DNA from 3 places in the Vibrio maritimus genome. Region 2 is predicted to be linked to each of the others. Evidence: predicted binding sites of a transcription regulator. Region 2 holds the regulator's gene; each other region holds the start of a gene.

Region 1 (7,036 bases), 140 kb from region 2:
TTTGTTAGAAAATTTCGGAAAGATGCGTTCGATGCCCTTATGGAGTTTCGTATCCACCGGAATGATGGATAAACTGGCTGAGCGTGTACGGCGTAGATCACCATGGTAAGCGTCGATAACTTGTTGATCATTCATTGAAGAGTGAATGCTGGTGATAGTCCCAGAATCGATACCAAAGGCTTCATCTAACGCTTGAATAACCGGCACGATACAGTTCGTGGTACAAGAACCATTCGAGACTATGGTGTGATCTTTGGTCAGGGTATGGTGGTTAACACCGTAGATAACGGTGTTATCAAGATCATTGCTGCCTGGGTGAGAAAACAGCACCTTCTTTGCGCCAGCTTCGATATGTTTCTCGCCATCAGCGCGGCTACCGAATACACCAGTGCAATCTAATACGATATCAACCTCTAGGTTTTTCCATGGCAACAGGCTGATGTCTTCAAGGTGCAAAATACGAATGGTGTCGAACTGACCATCTTTATGCGTAAGGTACAAATGCTCTTGGTCATGAGACACCTTCTTATCAAAACGACCATGACTGGTATCGTATTGAAGCAGGTGAGCCATCGCTTCAGGTTGCGCCAACTCGTTAACGGCGACGACTTTAATTTGGTCGTTCTTCTCGCTTTCGTATAGCGCTCTGAGTACATTCCGTCCAATGCGTCCAAAGCCATTAATTGCCACTCTTAGCATCGCATTACGCCTTTTTGTTCACGTGATAAAGGCTTGCATGGTAACCGATAACGGTTGCTTTCGCATCAAGAGTTGTAAGCTGGTGACAATGAGTTTCTCGACCCAGAAAAAAACCGAGCACTAGGCTCGGTTTTTCATTTCAAGAAGAAAGGTGCTTATGCAAGCAGCTCTTTTGCCGTGTTCACAACGTTTTCCGTTGTGAAGCCGAACATCTTGAATAGCTCGCCTGCTGGTGCAGACTCACCGAATGTCGTCATACCGATGATCTTGCCGCCGAAGCCAACATACTTGTACCAGTAGTCCGCAATACCCGCTTCAACCGCGATACGCTTAGTCACTGCCGCTGGAAGAACGGCTTCACGGTATGCTTCATCTTGCGCGTCAAATACGTCAGTTGAAGGAAGAGACACTACGCGTACTTTCTTACCTTCAGCCGTTAGCTCAGCGTAAGCATTTGTTGCTAGCTCAACTTCAGAACCTGTCGCAATAAGGATTAGCTCTGGCGTGCCTTCGCAATCCTTCAGGATGTAACCACCTTTAGCAACGTTTGCTAGCTGCTCAGCGTCACGATCTTGCTGTGTTAGGTTTTGACGAGAGAAGATCAGCGATGTTGGGCCGTCTTTACGTTCAATTGCGTATTTCCAAGCCACTGCAGACTCAACCTGGTCACATGGACGCCATGTGCTCATGTTTGGCGTCACACGTAGTGATGCGATTTGCTCAACCGGTTGGTGCGTCGGGCCATCTTCACCCAGACCGATAGAGTCGTGAGTGTAAACCTGAATGTTTTGCACTTTCATCAGTGCAGCCATACGCATTGCGTTGCGTGCGTATTCCATGAACATTAGGAAAGTTGCACCGTATGGTACGAAACCACCGTGCAGAGCGATACCGTTGATGATCGCTGTCATACCGAATTCACGTACACCGTAGTGGATGTAGTTACCAGACGCATCGTCAGCCGTTAGCGACTGAGAACCAGACCACATGGTTAGGTTTGATGGCGCTAGGTCAGCAGAGCCGCCCATGAATTCAGGAAGCATCTTACCGAACGCTTCTAGTGCGTTTTGCGACGCTTTACGTGATGCAATGTTTGCAGGGTTTGCTTGAAGGTCAGCAATGATCTTGCTTGCTTCTTGTTCCCACTGAGCAGGAAGCTCACCGTTCACACGACGCTTAAACTCAGCCGCAAGCTCTGGGTAAGCCGCTTCATAAGCTGCTAGCTTCTCGTTCCAAGCTGCTTCTTTTGCGTTACCCGCTTCGTTTGCATCCCACTCTGCTTTGATGTCAGCAGGGATTTCGAATGGACCGTGTTCCCAACCTAGGAATTCACGCGCTGCTGCAATTTCGTCGTGACCTAGTGGTGCACCGTGACAGTCGTGAGAGCCCGCTTTGTTTGGTGAACCAAAACCGATGATGGTTTTAGTACAGATAAGTGTTGGACGTGGATCCGCTTTTGCCGCTTCAATCGCTGCATTGATCGCGTCAGCATCGTGACCGTCTACTGCAGGGATTACGTGCCAGCCGTAAGCTTCGAAGCGCTTAGGTGTGTCATCAGAGAACCAACCTTCCACTTCACCATCGATAGAGATACCGTTGTCATCCCAGAACGCGATCAGCTTGCCTAGACCTAGGGTACCCGCTAGTGAACACGCTTCGTGAGAGATACCTTCCATCAGACAGCCATCACCCATGAAGACATAAGTGAAGTGGTCAACGATATCGTGACCTTCTTTGTTGAACTGCGCTGCAAGAGATTTCTCAGCAATCGCCATACCAACCGCGTTAGTGATGCCTTGACCTAGTGGACCCGTCGTCGTCTCGATACCTGGTGCATAACCGTACTCTGGGTGACCTGGTGTTTTTGAGTGCAGTTGACGGAAGTTTTTAAGATCGTCAATTGATAGCTCGTAACCGCTTAGGTGAAGCAGAGAGTAAATCAGCATTGAGCCGTGGCCGTTTGACAGTACGAAACGGTCGCGGTCAGCCCACTCTGGGTTTGACGGGTTGTGATTTAGGTGAGAACGCCAAAGAACTTCAGCGATATCTGCCATACCCATTGGTGCACCTGGGTGACCTGAGTTAGCTTGTTGAACACCATCCATGCTTAGCGCGCGGATTGCATTAGCGAGTTGTTTACGAGAAGACATGTCTGCTCCTGAGTGCATTAAGCGAATTCCAAGTTTTTCATAGACTGATTGAATAATCAGCGGCGGCTATTGTCGCAAAGCCATATAGTCTCTGCAAACGATTTACCGTCATTTTTTGGCATTATCGCCGAATAATGTCGCCGGAATGTGGCGATCCACGCGTAAAATAGGCAAACGTTTGGCTATATGTTAAAAGCAAAAATCGCTTGCTAATCGAACATTGATGACTAGAATAGACGTCTAGATGTAGATACACCTACTATATATCATTGAATTTATTACAAGTGAGTGATTCGACACTCGCTTAAAAACAGTAATTGGAGCTCTCATGGCTAAGCACCTGTTTACTTCTGAGTCAGTATCAGAAGGCCATCCAGATAAAATCGCAGACCAAATCTCTGACGCGGTTCTTGATGCAATCCTAGAACAAGATCCAAAAGCACGTGTTGCTTGTGAAACTTACGTTAAGACTGGCATGGTGATGGTGGGTGGTGAGATCACTACTTCAGCATGGGTAGACATCGAAGAGCTAACTCGTGAAACTGTTCGCGAAATCGGCTACGTTCACTCTGACATGGGTTTTGACGCAGACTCTTGTGCCGTTCTAAACACCATCGGTAAGCAGTCTCCAGACATCAACCAAGGTGTTGATAAAGAAGATCCAAAAGAGCAAGGCGCGGGCGACCAAGGCATCATGTTCGGTTACGCAACCAACGAAACTGACATCCTAATGCCAGCACCTATCACTTACTCTCACCGTCTTGTTCAAAAGCAAGCGGAAGTACGTAAGAACGGCACTCTGCCTTGGCTACGTCCTGACGCTAAGTCTCAGGTAACGTTCCAATACGACCAAGGTAAGATCGTTGGTATCGATGCGGTTGTTCTTTCAACTCAGCACTGTGATTCAATCTCAACACCTGACCTGCGTGAAGCAGTAATGGAAGAGATCATCAAGCCAGTACTACCATCTGAGTGGATCAACAAAGAAACCAACTTCTTCATCAACCCAACCGGTCGTTTCGTAATCGGTGGTCCTATGGGTGACTGTGGTCTAACGGGTCGTAAGATCATCGTTGATACCTACGGCGGCGCAGCTCGTCACGGTGGCGGTGCATTCTCTGGTAAAGATCCATCAAAAGTTGACCGCTCCGCAGCATACGCAGCACGTTATGTAGCGAAGAACATCGTAGCGGCTGGTATGGCTGACCGTTGTGAGATCCAACTGTCTTACGCAATCGGTGTTGCTGATCCAACATCTATCATGGTTGAGACATTTGGTACTGAAAAAGTTTCTCACGACATCATCGTAGAGGCGGTTCGTCAAAACTTCGACCTGCGTCCATATGGCCTGCAAGAGATGCTAAACCTACTGCAACCTATCTATAAGAAGACTGCAGCATACGGTCACTTCGGTCGTGAAGAGTTCCCTTGGGAAGCGACAGACAAAGCAGCCATCCTACGTGATTTCGCTGGTCTGTAATTACTCTTAGTCTGAGTATTTACTCCAAAAAAGCCCTCAAATTTTTTTGAGGGCTTTTTTATTTTTTTAATCCTGTCTTTTCAAACACTTTATTACAAAGTTGTTAACTTCAACTCAGATGGCTTTGATTTAATACCCTTTTGAAAATTGTGTTTTCCTGTAACACGGTCAATAGTTAATCAAAAGTGCCCTTGCGAATAGACCAATTTGCTCGGTTTGTTCGTATGCAAAATAGAGCACTTAAGAGGGGAAGACGCTAATAACGGTAAGCTGGTAAGGACACGTCAACTGCGGCGAGAGTCACTGCTCGTGTTAACACCGCGACTATTAGCGCCATGCCCTGATAAAACGAAGGCCAGTTTGTCAATCAGGGAGGACATATGCCTCGAACTGTAAATTCTGATGACTTCCAGAAGAAACATGAAGTCAGGGATCAAGATTACGCTAAAACCATTCCGTGCAACCAACTGAGTGTATCAGCCCCATTCCACTGGCTTGCGCTCGGCTTGCATGACCTCATACGTATGCCAATCATTAGTGCTTTCTACGGGCTCTGCTTTACCGCAGCTGCGGTCGCGATCGTTCTATTGGTGCAATGGCAAGGTACACACCTCGTCATTATGCCAAGTCTCGTGGTTTATATGCTTATCGGGCCTTTCTTGGCGCTGGGTCTTTATGATGCCGCTTGGGAGAGAGAAAAAGGGCACAAACCGAGCCTGTTCCATTCCATGAAAGCGATTGGTCGCAACTCATCATCACAATGGGCGTTTGCCGTGTTACTTGCGGTAGCGATGATATTTTGGATGCGTATCGCTGCGCTGTTACATGCGCTCTACCCATCAGTGCAAGGCGCTCCCCTAACCGAGTTCGCGCCGTTTTTGATTACCGGCAGTGTTGTTGGCGCGGTTATCGCAGCGGTAATTTTCAGCATCTCAGCCTTCTCGATCCCTCTTATGATGGAGCGTCGAGTCGACATCATGACCGCGGTCTTCACCAGCTTTAATGCGGTGAAATCCAACGTTCCAGCCATGATAGTGTGGGCTCTTATCATCTGCGGCGGTATTTTAATTGGCTTTGCCACCTATGGGATTGGAATGATTGTGACCATGCCGATTCTTGGCTACGGAACCTGGCACGCATATCATGAGACTATCAAGAAGAAGCATCATGTCTGATGCGTTGGCATAACATCACATCCTGAGTAGAATAGCGCCCTGTTTGGGCGCTTTTTGTTTGGATTGAACTTCGTGGATGCAGAATTATCAGAGCAGCTTCACTATCTTGCTTTAAAAACACTGTCTCGTTGTATTGAGCGTGCACGTCACTACTTTGAAAGAGACTTCCCCGTCCCAGCGCTCAACTACAAGCTGCGCGGAAAAGCCGCAGGTAAAGCGTATCTACAGACCTGGGAGGTCCGTTTAAACCCAGTGCTTTTTGTCGAGAACCAACAAGCGTTTATCGACGAAGTCATTCCCCATGAAGTCGCCCATTTAATTACCTTCGCGCTGTTCGGTCGCGTGCGCCCGCACGGCAAAGAGTGGCAGATGGTCATGAGCCAAGTATTTCATATTGCGCCAAACACCACACACTCACTCAATATCCAGTCGGTACAGGGGCGCACGTTTGAATACCGCTGCCAATGCGACACATTTTCTGTGACCATACGACGCCACAATAAGGTCCTGCGCCAGCAAGCCAACTACCGTTGTCGAAAGTGCGGCCAAACCATAGAGTACACAGGTAAACAACTGAGCTAACTATCGATAGCTAAGGTCTTTTTTGCGAGTTACACTAGGTTATCTCAACCTTTTTTAGACCTTACTATGATGCGCCGCTTTCTCATTTCTATCGCCCTATTGGCTATCACCGTTCCAATCACAGCAGTTGGTGCACCACCTAGTAGCTTTAGTAAAGCGAAGAAAGAAGCGGTAAAGATCTATGCCGACCATCCTGTGAGCTTCTATTGCGGCTGTGATATTCAATGGAACGGTAAGAAAGGCGTACCAGACCTTTCTGCGTGCGGTTACCAGGTTCGTAAACAAGAAAAGCGCGCAAGTCGTATTGAATGGGAACACGTGGTGCCTGCCTGGCAGTTTGGCCACCAGCGTCAATGTTGGCAAGATGGTGGGCGCAAGAACTGCACACGCAACGACAAACAGTTCAAACTGATGGAAGCCGATCTACACAACCTCACTCCAGCCATCGGCGAGGTCAATGGTGATCGCTCCAACTACAACTTTTCACAGTGGAATGGGGTCGATGGTGTCAGCTATGGTCAATGCGAAATGCAAGTAAACTTCAAGCAGCGCAAAGTGATGCCGCCTGAACGCGCGCGAGGGTCTATTGCTCGCACTTACCTTTACATGAGTCAAGAGTACGGGTTTAGGCTATCTAAACAGCAAGCTAAGCTAATGAAAGCTTGGAACAAAAGCTACCCAGTTGATAATTGGGAGTGCACTCGAAACGAGCGTATCCGCCGCATTCAGGGCAACGATAATCCTTTTGTCGCCGAAGCGTGTAAAAATCAGGGTTAATTCCTTAGCCAAGCCCTTGTAATTTCGAGGGCTGGCATCCATCTTATACCTCAATACTGTTTGTTCTTTGGAAATTGTTATGCGTATACCTCGTATCTATCACCCTGAAACGATTCAATCTTTAGGCACTCTCGCCCTAAGTGATGATGCCGCAGGGCACATTGGCCGAGTAT
Region 2 (7,036 bases):
ATGCCATCTTCATCAAACCAATAAGTCTGGCTATCGATAACTGCGACTAAGTTGAAACTCATACCACGGCGTTTCTCGAGCTCGCTTTTCTGCTCTTTAAATAGAGATAACCAGCTTGAGCCAATATTGCCCTTACCGCACAGCGCCACCGCAACACGCTTTTGCGCTTGGAATAGCTGAGTATGGACCGACTTCACGAGAGGTTGAATGTCTGACTTACGTAGCACAGCTGCAAGACTCAATTGCGACTCAGCTTCGGAGATGAACTCAACTGGCGCATGTTTAAGTTGCTGATAGAAGCCAAAACAGTGATTGGCATTTTTAGTCACGCCCGCCCCTACCGCAGCCAGCATGGAATAGCCTTCTTTTAGCTTAATTTCCGCTTCAATCGCTAGGTCTTGCAGCTCAGTAAGCGCGCCAGAGGCAATTTCCGCGGTATAAGCAAGGCGAATTCTAGATTGGTCCGCCTGCGCTTCAAACGCTAACGGTGCCAACTGTGCGCGCTTAAGACTATTAAGCACTTCAGTCTGTGCACGTTCAAAATCGTGACCCGCACCAAATGCCAGTTCAATAAGCAGTACTTCATCGAGTGACGTGATAATTTTTGCGCCGCGCCCCGATGCAAGCACACGCTCAATGCGTGTTGACCCGGACTCAGGCTGATAGCTACAGCGTAGATTCAAGTCCATCGCGCTTTGAGCAACAGGCTGAAGCGTACGACTGTGCAATACAGGTGCTGCAAGACGTGCCAATTCGCTGGCTTCATCTAAACGCAGCAAAGGCAATAGACATGCATCGCTCACCACGCGTGGATCCGCGCTGTACACACCTGCCACGTCACTCCAAATCGTCACGCATGACACTTCCGCCAATGCGCCAATGACAGTAGCAGAATAGTCAGAGCCATTACGACCCAGCAGCACGGTTTCGCCGCATTCACTTTGCGCCATAAAGCCAGTGATCACGACACGGTGATGCGCATGTTGCGCCAATACTTCTTTGATCAGCGGGTACGATTTAGCGCGGTCTACCTCTGGCTGAGTGCCGAACTCAGCGCGAAGGAAGGCTCTTGCGTCTTGTGCCACTGCAGGCAAATCGCTCTGTCTAAGCAGTGCTGCCAGTAGACGTGAAGACCACACCTCGCCATGTCCTAGTACCGATGCGCGCTCAGCGTCTGTGAGCGGATAGCTAAGCTCACCAAGCGTGCTAAACTCATCGTGTAACTGAGACACAAGACCTTCGGCTTCTTCACCTGTTAGTAGTGACTCCACCAGCTCAGTCTGAAACTGACGAAGCGCCTGTAGGTGCTCGTGCGCAATGCGCCCATCTTTATTGAGCGCATCTAGAAATTCGATTAGACGGTTAGTGGTTTTACCCGCCGCCGAGACCACGATAAGGTCTTCTTCATTAGAGTAGTCCTTTAAGATAGAGACCACACGGCGATAACATTCAGGGTCCGCTAAGCTGCTGCCGCCAAATTTGTGCAACTGCTTACCTTGTTTGTTATTCAGGGTACTGCTTTGACTCATGCCGGCTTATCCTTTAAATGCAGATGCTTTCTCAAACGCTTGGGCAAGGTCATCAATCAGATCTTGCGCGTCCTCTAGACCAACAGAGAGGCGAAGGAGCTGCTGAGAAACGCCCGCTTCGGCTAGTGCTTCTTCGCCCATCGCACGGTGCGTCATAGACGCTGGGTGACAAATCAGACTTTCGACGCCGCCAAGAGACTCTGCGAGCGAGAATAGCTCTAGCTCACCAACAAAGTACTTAAGCTGCTCAAAGCTACCCGCGAACTCAAAGCTCAACATAGAGCCAAAGCCAGACTGCTGCTTCTTAGCAATCTCATGACCAGGGTGCTCAGGCAGGCTTGGGTGATAAATCACTTTTACCAATGGTTGCGGCTTAAGAAAATCTAGGATCTGTTGCGAGCTTTCTTCATGGACGCGCATACGTGCGCCAAGGGTACGAATACCGCGCAAAGTCATGTAGCTATCAAAAGGCGTACCCGTCGCACCGATGCAGTTGCCCCACCATGCGAGCTCTTCTGCATGCTCTTCCGTTTTGGTGATCACCACGCCACCAATCACGTCAGAGTGACCGTTGATATACTTGGTCGTTGAGTGAATCACAAAGTCTGCGCCAAGCTCGAGAGGCTTTTGGTACACAGGTGTCAAAAAGGTATTGTCTACTGCTACAAGCGCACCGACCTTTTTCGCTTTTTCACACACGGCGGCAATATCGACAACACGCACAAGTGGGTTAGACGGCGTTTCAAGCAAGATAAGTTTTGGTTTTTGCTCAAGCGCAGCATCGAAGGCTTGCTCGTCACTTTGGTCGACAAAATTAACCTTGAAGTCACCTTTTTGCGCACGCGTGTTGAACAAGCGGTACGTGCCACCATAACAGTCATGGGGAGCAATAATTGTGTCTTCTGGACCTAAGAAAGCAGAAACCCAAAGATTGAGTGCAGAAGTACCACAGTTCGTCACTACCGCGCCTTTACCAGACTCCAGCTCATACAAAGCAGTTTCTAACAAACCTCGGTTTGGGTTTCCTGAGCGGGTGTAATCGTAAGTCGGCACTTCCCCAAACGCAGGGAAACCATAGTTAGTAGAGAGATAAATAGGTGGCACCACAGCGTGATGCTGGGTATCCGATTCGATACCAGTACGTACGGCTATTGTCGCTGGCTTCCGATTGCTCATAGAAACTTCCTTTCTCAGATCGCATGGCTAGTTGGTGTAACCACAGTGTCTACTTTTACCGGTAATATGGGAACCGGCAAACGCCACAAACGTTAAAGAATTAACATTGCATTAAAATAAATGTCCACATTCGTTGCCCCACTTTACTTTCCAAAATGTGAGACGTCAACACTTCTAGACGTCTATATGTCTTTGCTTATGGCAGTAAATCCCGCTAAAATTGCAGCATTCTTATTACTACTATTTATGATTAACAGAGCGAAGGTGTGTAATGGCAGATTGGAATGGTGAATACATTAGCCCATATGCGGAGCACGGTAAGAAAAGCGAGCAGGTAAAAAAAATCACAGTGTCTATCCCGCTGAAGGTGCTAAAGGTATTGACCGATGAGCGTACTCGTCGCCAAATCAATAACCTACGCCATGCAACCAACAGTGAACTCTTGTGCGAAGCTTTCCTGCACGCCTACACTGGCCAGCCGCTTCCAACCGACGAAGATTTAAGAAAAGACCGTCCTGATGATATCCCAACAGAAGCGAAAGAGCTGATGACGGCGATGGGGATTGAGTTTGAAGCGTTTGATGAAGAGTAAGTAAATCAAATCATAAAAAAAGAGGGTCATCACGACCCTCTTTTTTCGTTTTAGAGCACTTGGCTTGCACCAACACCTCTAAACTAACAACCTTAAGCCATATAGCTATCAGGCAACTCAATACGAGCCACACCAGATTCAACCGCGGCTTTCGCTACCGCTTTAGCCACACGAGGAAGCAAACGTGGATCCATTGGTTTTGGAATGATGTAGTCCTTACCAAAGGTCAACGCCTCAACACCCGCGGCATTAAGTACGTCTTGTGGTACAGGTTCTTTCGCTAGCTCACGAATCGCTTCTACCGCTGCCAGTTTCATCTCATCATTAATCTCACTTGCACGCACATCAAGAGCGCCACGGAAGATAAACGGGAAACACAGCACGTTGTTTACCTGGTTCGGGTAGTCTGAACGACCTGTACCCATAATTAGGTCATCACGAACCTGATGAGCAAGCTCAGGTTTGATTTCTGGATCTGGGTTTGAACACGCAAATACGATTGGCTTGTCCGCCATCAGCTTAAGTGCTTCTGGTGGCAACAAATCAGGACCCGATACACCTAAGAATAGGTCCGCGCCTTCGATCACATCTTCTAGCGTGCGCTTATCAGTGTTGTTGGCAAACAGCTCTTTGTATTCGTTAAGATCGTCACGACGAGTGTGGATCACACCTTTGCGATCCAGCATGTAGATCTTCTCACGCATCGCGCCACATTTGATCAACAGCTCCATACACGCGATCGCCGCCGCGCCTGCACCTAGACAGACAATAGTGGTTTCTTTCAGATCTTTGCCCTGAAGCTCGATAGCGTTGAGCATGCCTGCAGCAGTAACAATCGCCGTACCGTGCTGGTCATCGTGGAATACCGGCACATCACAACGCTCGATAAGGCGTCGTTCAATCTCAAAACAGTCTGGTGCCTTAATATCTTCTAGGTTAATACCACCAAAGGTGTCTGAGATGTTCGCAACCGTATCTACGAACTCATCGATAGTGCGGTGTTTTACTTCAATATCAATGGAATCTAGGCCCGCGAAGCGTTTAAACAGTAAGGCTTTACCTTCCATAACTGGCTTAGAAGCCATTGGACCTAGGTTACCGAGACCTAGGATTGCGGTACCGTTAGAGATCACTGCGACCATATTGCCTTTCGCAGTGTATTTATAAACATTCTCGGCATTTTGCGCGATTTCACGCACAGGTTCTGCAACACCAGGGCTGTAGGCCAGTGCGAGATCAGCTGCTGAGTTGGCGGGTTTAGTTAATGCTACTTCGATTTTTCCAGGTACAGGGTTGGCATGGTAATCAAGCGCTTGCTGGCGAAATTCGTCAATTTGATGGTCATCGGACATGGTTAGCTATCCTGCTTTTATAAGACTGATTAGTTACTTAAGTGATGTTGTTATGAGTATAAGCCCGTTTATTTTTATTCGCGTTGCTTCTAAAGGGTTACACACACAGAGTGGGTACATTTGAACGGAGAGGAGGTATCTCTGATGTTCATTACTCTGACGGACTAATACTACGCGAGTTTATTAGGCTTTTGAATGGATGGAAGGGACGAAGCGAAGAAAAAAGTAGAGATAGGTAGCACGTTATGCAAGCGGATGTTGACAGGTAAACAAACAGCTAAAAAGCAAAAAGGACGCCGAAGCGTCCTTTTTTAATCTGCAAAAGTAATAATTACTTCTTGCTAGATAGAGCACCGAAACGCTTGTTGAAGCGATCAACACGGCCGCCAGTATCAACGATACGTTGCTTACCAGTGTAGAATGGGTGGCACTTGTCACATACGTCTAGGTGGATAGAATCTTTACCTAGAGTAGAGTTGAATTCGAATGTGTTGCCGCAAGAGCAAGTTGCTGTTACAGCTTTGTATTCTGGGTGGATACCAGCTTTCATGGGAAACCTCAATAATTTAGGCCGTGTCGCCATCCGATTCTAAGCCGGACACCACACGTAGTTAATAAATAGATGATACCATCGCTTTGCTTTTCAATATGAAAGCAAGAAGCCATGCCATCAAGGCGCAGTATAGTAATGAATAGTGCCAAGGGAATCAACTAAAATTGCGACTTTTTTCGCCACCTTCGGTGAGCCTTAGCCGATAAATTGATTATCCAGTCTATACAAGGCGACCCATACCGTTAGAATAGACGTCTTCTTTATCAATATCGACCTAACTATGCGCCCAAATGTCGCTCGAGTGGCTCTTCCAGTCCCACTTGATAAACAGTTTGACTACCTCGTCCCTGCCCACCTTTTTCCTGTGGTTGGCGGGCGCGTATCTGTTCCATTTGGACCAAAAACGCTCGTCGGTATTGTGATGCAGTTTAGCCATGAGTCTGAGTTTCCAATAGACAAACTCAAGCCGATAAAAGCAGCATTAGATACCGCGCCGGTTTGGTCTAAACCTCTTTTTGACCTTATCTCATGGTGCAGCCTTTATTACCAGCATCCACTCGGCGACACCTTGAGTAACGCCCTACCCGCAGCTCTTAGAAAAGGCAAGCCAGCTGAATTTGCCGCAACCGTGGAGTGGCAGATCACAGAAGCTGGCAAGACTCAATTAATGTCTGGCTTTGGGCGAGCGGTGAAGCAAGCCAAAGTCATGCATATGTTGGAATCTGGTCCGTGTTCGCATCAGCTGTTTATCGACAGTGACGTCAGCACTAGCGTCCTTAAGACACTGACGGAAAAAGGCTGGATCACGTCGATAGAGAGACAGACGCAACCCACTCATTGGCCAGAGGCGATCTGCAACGATCCTGTCGATCTTCGCTTGAATGCCGAACAAGCCGTGGCGATAGCGTCGGTTAACAGTCAGACTGAGTTTGGCTGCTACCTGCTTGAAGGCGTCACGGGTTCAGGCAAGACTGAAGTCTACCTGCAGATGATTAAGCCCATACTGGAGCGCGGACAGCAAGCTTTGGTGTTGGTGCCGGAGATTGGCCTTACTCCGCAAACCATCAATCGCTTTCGTAAACGTTTTAATGTGCCCATTGAGGTTGTCCACTCTGGTCTTAATGATACGGAGCGACTCAACGCGTGGTTAAGTGCACGCGACAAAGTGGCGGGTATTGTTATCGGTACGCGCTCGGCGCTACTTACGCCATTTGCCGACCTCGGCATTATTATTGTCGACGAGGAGCACGACACCTCATACAAGCAGCAAGACAGCCTGCGTTACCATGCCCGTGACGTCGCGGTAATGCGTGCTAACAAAGAGCAGATCCCGATTATTCTTGGCTCTGCCACGCCATCTATCGAAACGCTGCAAAATGCGCTGGCAGGCAAGTATCATCATTTAATTCTGAGCCAACGAGCAGGACTTGCGGTGCCGACGACCAATAAAGTCATTGACGTCAAAGGTCAGTTTCTAGAAGCCGGACTATCAGCGCCACTGATTGCTGAGCTGCGCCGCCATTTAGAAGCGGGCAACCAGGTGATGTTATTCCTCAACCGCCGTGGATTTAGCCCAGCCCTGATGTGCCACGAATGTGGCTGGACAGCAGAGTGTCACCGCTGTGATGCCTATTACACCTATCATCAGTCGAGTAACGAGATCCGCTGCCACCATTGTGGTTCACAGCGCCCTATTGTTCATCAGTGTGAGGGTTGCGGCTCGCATCAATTGGTTACCGTGGGCGTCGGGACAGAGCAGCTTGAAGCTCAGCTTGAAAGCCTGTTTCCTGAATACAATACCATTCGTATTGACCGAGACAGCACCAGACGCAAA
Region 3 (7,036 bases), 690 kb from region 2:
CGTGTCGACCATAACGATGAAGATCACTTGAGTTCAGAAGAGCTGCGGACAGTGGTAAACGAAGCGGGCTCGCTGATCCCTCGCCGCCACCAAGATATGTTGATTTCGATTCTCGACCTTGAGCACGTGACCGTAAACGACATCATGATTCCACGTAACGAGATCACCGGCATCAATATCAACGATGACTGGAAATCGATTGTTCGTCAGCTAACGCACTCGCCTCATGGCAGAGTGGTGCTGTATCGAGATCAAATCGATGAAGTCGTTGGCATGTTGAGACTACGTGAATCATATCGTCTGATGCTTGAGAAAAACGAGTTCACAAAAGAGACCCTGCTGCGAAGTGCAGACGAAGTTTACTTCATCCCTGAAGGGACACCTCTCAACGTGCAGATGCTTAAGTTCCAACGCAATAAAGAGCGTATCGGTCTTATCGTTGATGAGTATGGTGATATCAATGGGCTCGTGACTCTCGAAGATATTCTAGAAGAGATCGTGGGCGAGTTTACCACCTCAATGGCGCCTACTCTGTCTGACGAAATTACGCCTCAAGGCGATGGCAGTTTCCTTATTGAGGGCAGTGCTAACATTCGAGACATCAACAAAGGGCTGAAATGGACGTTGCCGACTGACGGTCCGCGCACCTTAAACGGTTTGATTCTAGAGTACTTAGAAGACATCCCTGAAAGCCACCTAAGCGTGCAGGTCGCCGACCATCCGATGGAAATAGTAGAGCTTGAGGAAAACCGCATTAAGATGGTGAAGGTTTTTCCAAAAACAAAGCGCTAATCAGAATTAAATACCCAAGAAAAAACGGCACCTTTCGGTGCCGTTTTGCGTTCTAATCTATGACTAGTTGATGTTAGGACCAAGCCACTTTTCGGCTTCTTCCAAGCTCCAACCTTTTCGGTCTGCGTAGCTATCAACTTGGTCTTGCTGAATCTGAGCAATAGCAAAGTAACGAGAGTCAGGGTGCGAGAAGTACCAACCCGATACCGACGCGCCCGGCCACATCGCATAGCTAGTAGTTAGCGACATACCAATCGTCTCTTCGACATTAAGCATCTCCCAAAGCGAGCCTTTCTCTGTGTGCTCTGGACACGCTGGATAGCCAGGTGCAGGGCGAATACCTTGGTATTTCTCACGGATAAGATCGTCGTTCGACAATGCTTCATCCGCAGAGTAGCCCCAGATTTCTTTACGCACTTTCTCGTGCAGGTACTCAGCAAAAGCTTCAGCCAATCGGTCAGCTACCGCTTGGATCATGATGGCATTGTAATCATCACCTTGCGCCTTGTATTCATCGGCAAGTTCTCGTTCGCCAATGCCACCGGTTACCGCGAAGGCACCAATCCAATCTTGCTTGCCACTCTCCTTCGGTGCAATGTAGTCCGATAGACAGTAGTTAAAGCCTTTTGGTTTTTCAGTTTGCTGGCGAAGGTTATGAAGGACAGTGCGAACTTCACTGCGTGTTTCATCGGTATAAACTTCGATGTCGTCACCCACAGAAGCAGCAGGGAACAATGCACACATGCCCGCGGCTTTTAGCAACCCTTCTCGTTCAACGCGATCGAGTAGGTCGTTAGCGTCTTTGTACAAACGCTTCGCCTCTTCACCTACTTCTTCGTGTTCTAGAATGACTGGGTACTTGCCCACCAGCGACCACGTCATAAAGAATGGTGTCCAGTCGATGTAATTACGCAGTGTCGCAACATCGAAATCTTCAAACACGTGCACGCCTGGCTTAGCCGGTTTTGGCGGCGTGTAATTCTGCCAGTCGATATCTACCTTGTTTTCACGCGCTTTTTCCAATGTGACTGGCTTAGTGCGTGGTTTCTTGCGGTTATGCTGATCACGAACACGCTCGTAATCAATATCTAGCTTCTCAACAAACGCAGGTTTTAGTTCGCTAGAAAGTAGCGAAGTACACACACCCACTGCACGTGATGCGTTGTTGACATAAACCACAGGCTCGCTGTAGTTCTGCTCAATCTTAACCGCGGTATGTGCTTTGGATGTCGTCGCGCCGCCAATCAATAGCGGCAGGTCGAAGCCTTGACGCTCCATCTCTTTGGCGACGTGAACCATTTCATCAAGTGATGGCGTAATAAGGCCTGACAGACCAATGATGTCGACGTTCTCTTCTTTAGCAACTTTAAGGATCTTTTCGCAAGGCACCATGACGCCAAGGTCGATGATCTCGTAGTTGTTACACTGCAAAACCACGCCAACGATATTCTTACCGATGTCGTGCACATCACCTTTAACAGTCGCAAGAAGAATCTTACCGTTGCTCGAGCCCGCTTGCTTAGACGCATTGATAAATGGTTCAAGGTGCGCCACGGCCTGCTTCATCACACGCGCCGATTTTACTACCTGAGGAAGGAACATCTTACCTTCACCAAATAGGTCACCGACCACGTTCATGCCATCCATTAAAGGACCTTCAATCACCTCGAGAGGTTTTGAGGCATTGACGCGCGCTTCTTCGGTATCCTCGACGATGAACTCGGTGATACCTTTCACAAGCGCATGCTCTAAACGCTTCTCTACTGGCCATGTACGCCACTCTAGTGCACTGGCATCATCTTCTTTACCAACACCTTTGTTAGCGTATTCAGCAGCAATGTCCAATAGTCGCTCAGTACCATCTTCACGACGGTTGAGTACCACATCTTCTACCGCTTCACGCAGTTTGTCTGGAACGTTATCGTAGATCTCAAGCTGACCGGCGTTAACAATACCCATGTCCATACCGTTCTTGAAACAGTGGTAAAGGAACACCGCATGAATCGCTTCACGAACATAGTTGTTACCACGGAACGAGAACGAAACATTCGATACGCCACCAGAGATCATCGCATGCGGCAGGTCACGCTTAATGTCTGCTACCGCCTCAATAAAGTCGACCGCATAGTTGTTGTGCTCTTCAATACCCGTCGCTACCGCGAAGATATTCGGGTCAAAGATGATGTCTTCTGGTGGGAAGCCAACTTCATCAACAAGAATACGATAAGCATTGGTACAGATTTCTAGTTTACGCTCGCGAGTTTCCGCCTGACCCACTTCGTCAAACGCCATCACGATAACGGCTGCACCATAACGGCGGATCAGCTTCGCTTGCTCGACAAACTTCTCTTTGCCTTCTTTTAGCGAGATGGAGTTAACAATGCCCTTACCTTGGATACACTTAAGGCCCGCTTCGATGACTTCCCATTTTGAGGAATCCACCATGATAGGTACTTTGGAGATCTCAGGCTCAGAGGCACACAGATTTAGGAATCGAACCATACAGGCTTCGGCATCTAGCATGCCCTCATCCATGTTGATATCGATGATCTGCGCACCATTTTCAACTTGCTGACGAGCCACTTCTAGCGCTTCATCATAAAGCTCTTCTTTGATAAGGCGCTTAAAGCGAGCAGAACCTGTCACGTTGGTACGCTCACCAACGTTAATGAATAGCGATTCCTTCTCGATGGTAAGAGGCTCTAGACCAGATAGCCGACAAGCGACAGGGAGTTCAGGCAATGGACGAGGAGTCACACCCTCGACAGCCTGTGCCATCTGGCGAATGTGTTCAGGCGTAGTACCACAACAGCCACCCACTAGGTTTAGGAAGCCGCTTCGTGCCCATTCACCGATGTGCTCAGCCATGTCTTCAGGAGAAAGGTCGTACTCACCAAAGGCATTCGGTAGACCAGCATTCGGGTGCGCAGAGACAAAACCTTCGGAGATGCGAGACATCTCTTCAACATATTGTCTTAACTCATCAGGTCCGAGAGCACAGTTGAGGCCGAAAGAGAGTGGCTTCACGTGGCGCAATGCGTTGTAGAAAGCTTCGGTAGTTTGCCCTGAAAGGGTACGACCAGACGCATCGGTAATGGTGCCTGAGATCATCACTGGAAGCTCGATACCTAGCTCTTCAAACACGGATTCAACCGCGAACGAACAGGCTTTGGCATTCAGCGTATCGAAAATGGTTTCAATAAGGATTAGGTCACTGCCGCCGCGAATCAGCGCACGAGTGGATTCAGAGTATGCTTCCACCAGCTCATCAAAGCTAACATTACGGTAGCCCGGATCATTTACGTCTGGGGAGATAGAACACGTACGGTTGGTTGGACCAAGAACACCGGCAACGTAGCGAGGTCGCTCTGGCGTTTTAGCTGTCCACTCATCGGCAGCAATTCTGGCAAGTCTAGCGGCTTCGTAGTTGATTTCCTCACTCAGTGATTCCATCTCGTAGTCAGCCATGGCGATCGTGGTGGCGTTGAAGGTGTTAGTTTCAAGAATGTCCGCACCCGCTTCTAGGTAGGCGCTATGGATCTCTTTGATCAGGTCTGGCTGAGTTAATACTAAAAGGTCATTGTTGCCTTTAAGATCACACTGCCAATCTGCAAAACGCTCGCCGCGATAGTCCTCTTCCTCAAGTTTGTATCCTTGGATCATGGTGCCCATACCACCATCGATCAAAAGAATACGCTGCTTGAGCTGATTTTCTATCTGAGTTTTTTTGCTAAGAGCTTTCTTGCCTTCAACGTACTTACTGCTTCCCACGATACTGCCTCATTCCTTGCTAATGCTGTCATCGTATCACAGATTTTTTAGAAATCTAGACGTCTAAAAAATCTTTACTGATTTGTTATCCCCTCAAATTATCGGACTCTCGGAACAGAAACAAGTTGTTCGTTGTCTACTCACTCGACTGAGTGAATAAAAAACAACAACATCGCGTAACTCGCCCTAATCTATAGGTGCGAAGAATAAATTCACAAATAGTGATTGATATTCACAGGTGAGAAGAACAAAATCTCATTAACATTTATTTACATATCTAGGTGAAGTGATGTCCGTCTATCAGACTTTATGCTTTTTGTCCGCAGCAGCCATGTTAATTGCTCTAATAAATAGCAAGATAGGTAAGATGCAAACCACCATTGCAATTACTGCCGGCGCTATGATGCTATCACTGCTCATCTTAATCGCAGGCCAAAATGATTGGTTTCAGTTAACCGAACTCGCGACCGAAACCGTCGCTGATATCGATTTTGAAGACTTCCTACTCCAAGGGATCCTCGGCTTCCTGCTGTTTGCCGGTGGTTTGGGTATCAAACTGCCCCACCTTAAAGATCAAAAATGGGAAATTACCGTCCTCGCCTTAGGCGCGACGCTATTCTCTACCTTCTTTATCGGGTTTGTGCTGTATGGCTTCTGTTTACTGATTGGCCTTCAATTTGATCTTATCTACTGCTTGCTATTCGGCGCCTTGATCTCTCCTACCGACCCTATCGCCGTTCTTGCGATCGTTAAAAAGTTGGATGCGCCACAACGTGTATCAACGCAAGTAGAAGGAGAATCCCTATTTAACGATGGTTTTGGTCTGGTTATCTTTGTCACCCTGTTTACGATTGCATTCGGCACAGAGGCACCAACGGTAGGCAGCGTGACTATGCTGTTCTTACAAGAAGCCATTGGCGGGATTGTTTATGGCTTTGTTCTAGGTCTGGTATTCCACTATCTGATTAGCTCTACAGACGATCACTCAATGGAGCTGCTACTAACGATAGGTATACCAACCGCAGGCTATGCGTTTGCAGAGTTCCTACATGTATCTGGACCATTATCTATGGTCGTTTCCGGCATTATGATTGGCAACTGGACACGTTACATTGGCTTTTCAAAACAGTCAGAGGAACACCTCGACCACTTCTGGGAGCTTGTAGACGAATTCTTAAATGGTGTGCTGTTCCTACTCATCGGTATGTCGATGCTGCTATTCCAATTCCATCAAGAAGACTGGATCATGATGGCCGTTTCAATACCGCTTGTACTTTGTGCGCGTTATTTGAGTGTAGCGCTGGCCTACGTGGGCTTTAAGCGCTATCGCCGCTATAACCCTTGGTCGGTGCGTATTTTAACGTGGGGTGGCTTACGCGGCGGTCTTGCGCTGGCAATGGCACTCTCTATCCCGTCCGGTATCTGGGTGATTGAGGATAAGCTCATCGACGTTAAAGAGATCATCATGGTCATGACCTACTCGGTTGTGGTGTTCTCCATCTTGATTCAAGGTTCAACCATTACCCCTATGATTGAGAAAGCCAAGTTAGCTGAGAAAGAGATGCAGAAAGAAACGCAGCCTGATGGCGAGATAAAAGCTCAGCAGGATTAGCAGCAAAGTGACTCTAAATAGCCTCGCAGAATTTGCGGGGCTTTTTTATTGCTTTACAGAATGGACTAAAAGTTTGGGAAATTTAAAATGCAAAAAAGCCGCATCTTTCGATGCGGCTTTCTTTAAAGTGGCTCCCCCTTCGGGCCTCGTACGCGGGCGGCTAGCTCTGCGACATCAAGCTTGCAAAGCTTGGGAGCATCAAATGCAAAAAGGCCGTATCTTTCGATACGGCCTTTTTTAAAGTGGCTCCCCCTGCGGGACTCGTACGCGGGCGGCTAGCTCTGCGACATCAAGCTTATAAAGCTTGGGAGCATTAAATGCAAAAAGGCCGCATCTTTCGATACGGCCTTCTTTAAAGTGGCTCCCCCTGCGGGACTCGAACCTGCGACATACGGATTAACAGTCCGCCGTTCTACCAACTGAACTAAGGGGGAATTATTTGTGTAAGCTAGGTCGTAAGACCATTATCAGCTTTACACTAAATAATGGTGCCTCGAGGCGGAGTCGAACCACCGACACGCGGATTTTCAATCCGCTGCTCTACCAACTGAGCTATCGAGGCAAATAAATGGTGCCGACTACCGGAATCGAACTGGTGACCTACTGATTACAAGTCAGTTGCTCTACCTACTGAGCTAAGTCGGCGACACTTTATTTGTTATTGCTCGTGTTTCTGTTAACAACACCAACAATCTAAATTGTGGTGCCCGGAGGCGGAATCGAACCACCGACACGAGGATTTTCAATCCTCTGCTCTACCGACTGAGCTATCCGGGCAACGGGGCGCTATTAAACGGATTTTCGGTCCTCCCGTCAACGCTTTTTTGAAAAAAACTTTAAAAAAGCGTTCAAGCGCTGCAT

The links. The regulator MetJ, encoded in region 2, represses methionine synthesis genes. The targets are predictions, from matches to a motif close to TTAGACNTNTANANGTCTAA.
Region 1: a site for MetJ is predicted at 3,082-3,101, ahead of metK (methionine adenosyltransferase). Genes of this name have one in related genera too.
Region 3: a site for MetJ is predicted at 4,611-4,630, ahead of metH (methionine synthase). Genes of this name have one in related genera too.

What each region holds. Positions count from the first base shown of each region.
Region 1 is NZ_CP090438.1:386,095-393,130, reverse strand. Features, by position in the region: gene epd (erythrose-4-phosphate dehydrogenase) at 1-699, opposite strand, end outside; gene tkt (transketolase) at 855-2,867, opposite strand; gene metK (methionine adenosyltransferase) at 3,178-4,329, shown strand; gene LY387_RS01825 (DUF2189 domain-containing protein) at 4,710-5,504, shown strand; gene LY387_RS01820 (SprT family zinc-dependent metalloprotease) at 5,577-6,086, shown strand; gene LY387_RS01815 (endonuclease) at 6,156-6,863, shown strand; gene rsmE (16S rRNA (uracil(1498)-N(3))-methyltransferase) at 6,943-7,036, shown strand, end outside.
Region 2 is NZ_CP090438.1:249,302-256,337, reverse strand. Features, by position in the region: gene LY387_RS01180 (bifunctional aspartate kinase/homoserine dehydrogenase II) at 1-1,529, opposite strand, end outside; gene LY387_RS01175 (O-succinylhomoserine (thiol)-lyase) at 1,536-2,705, opposite strand; gene metJ (met regulon transcriptional regulator MetJ) at 2,977-3,297, shown strand; gene LY387_RS01165 (malic enzyme-like NAD(P)-binding protein) at 3,390-4,649, opposite strand; gene rpmE (50S ribosomal protein L31) at 4,981-5,199, opposite strand; gene priA (primosomal protein N') at 5,483-7,036, shown strand, end outside.
Region 3 is NZ_CP090438.1:3,141,665-3,148,700, forward strand. Features, by position in the region: gene LY387_RS14265 (HlyC/CorC family transporter) at 1-792, shown strand, start outside; gene metH (methionine synthase) at 856-4,509, opposite strand; gene LY387_RS14275 (cation:proton antiporter) at 4,853-6,175, shown strand; tRNA gene LY387_RS14280 (tRNA-Asn) at 6,534-6,609, opposite strand; tRNA gene LY387_RS14285 (tRNA-Phe) at 6,662-6,737, opposite strand; tRNA gene LY387_RS14290 (tRNA-Thr) at 6,745-6,820, opposite strand; tRNA gene LY387_RS14295 (tRNA-Phe) at 6,877-6,952, opposite strand.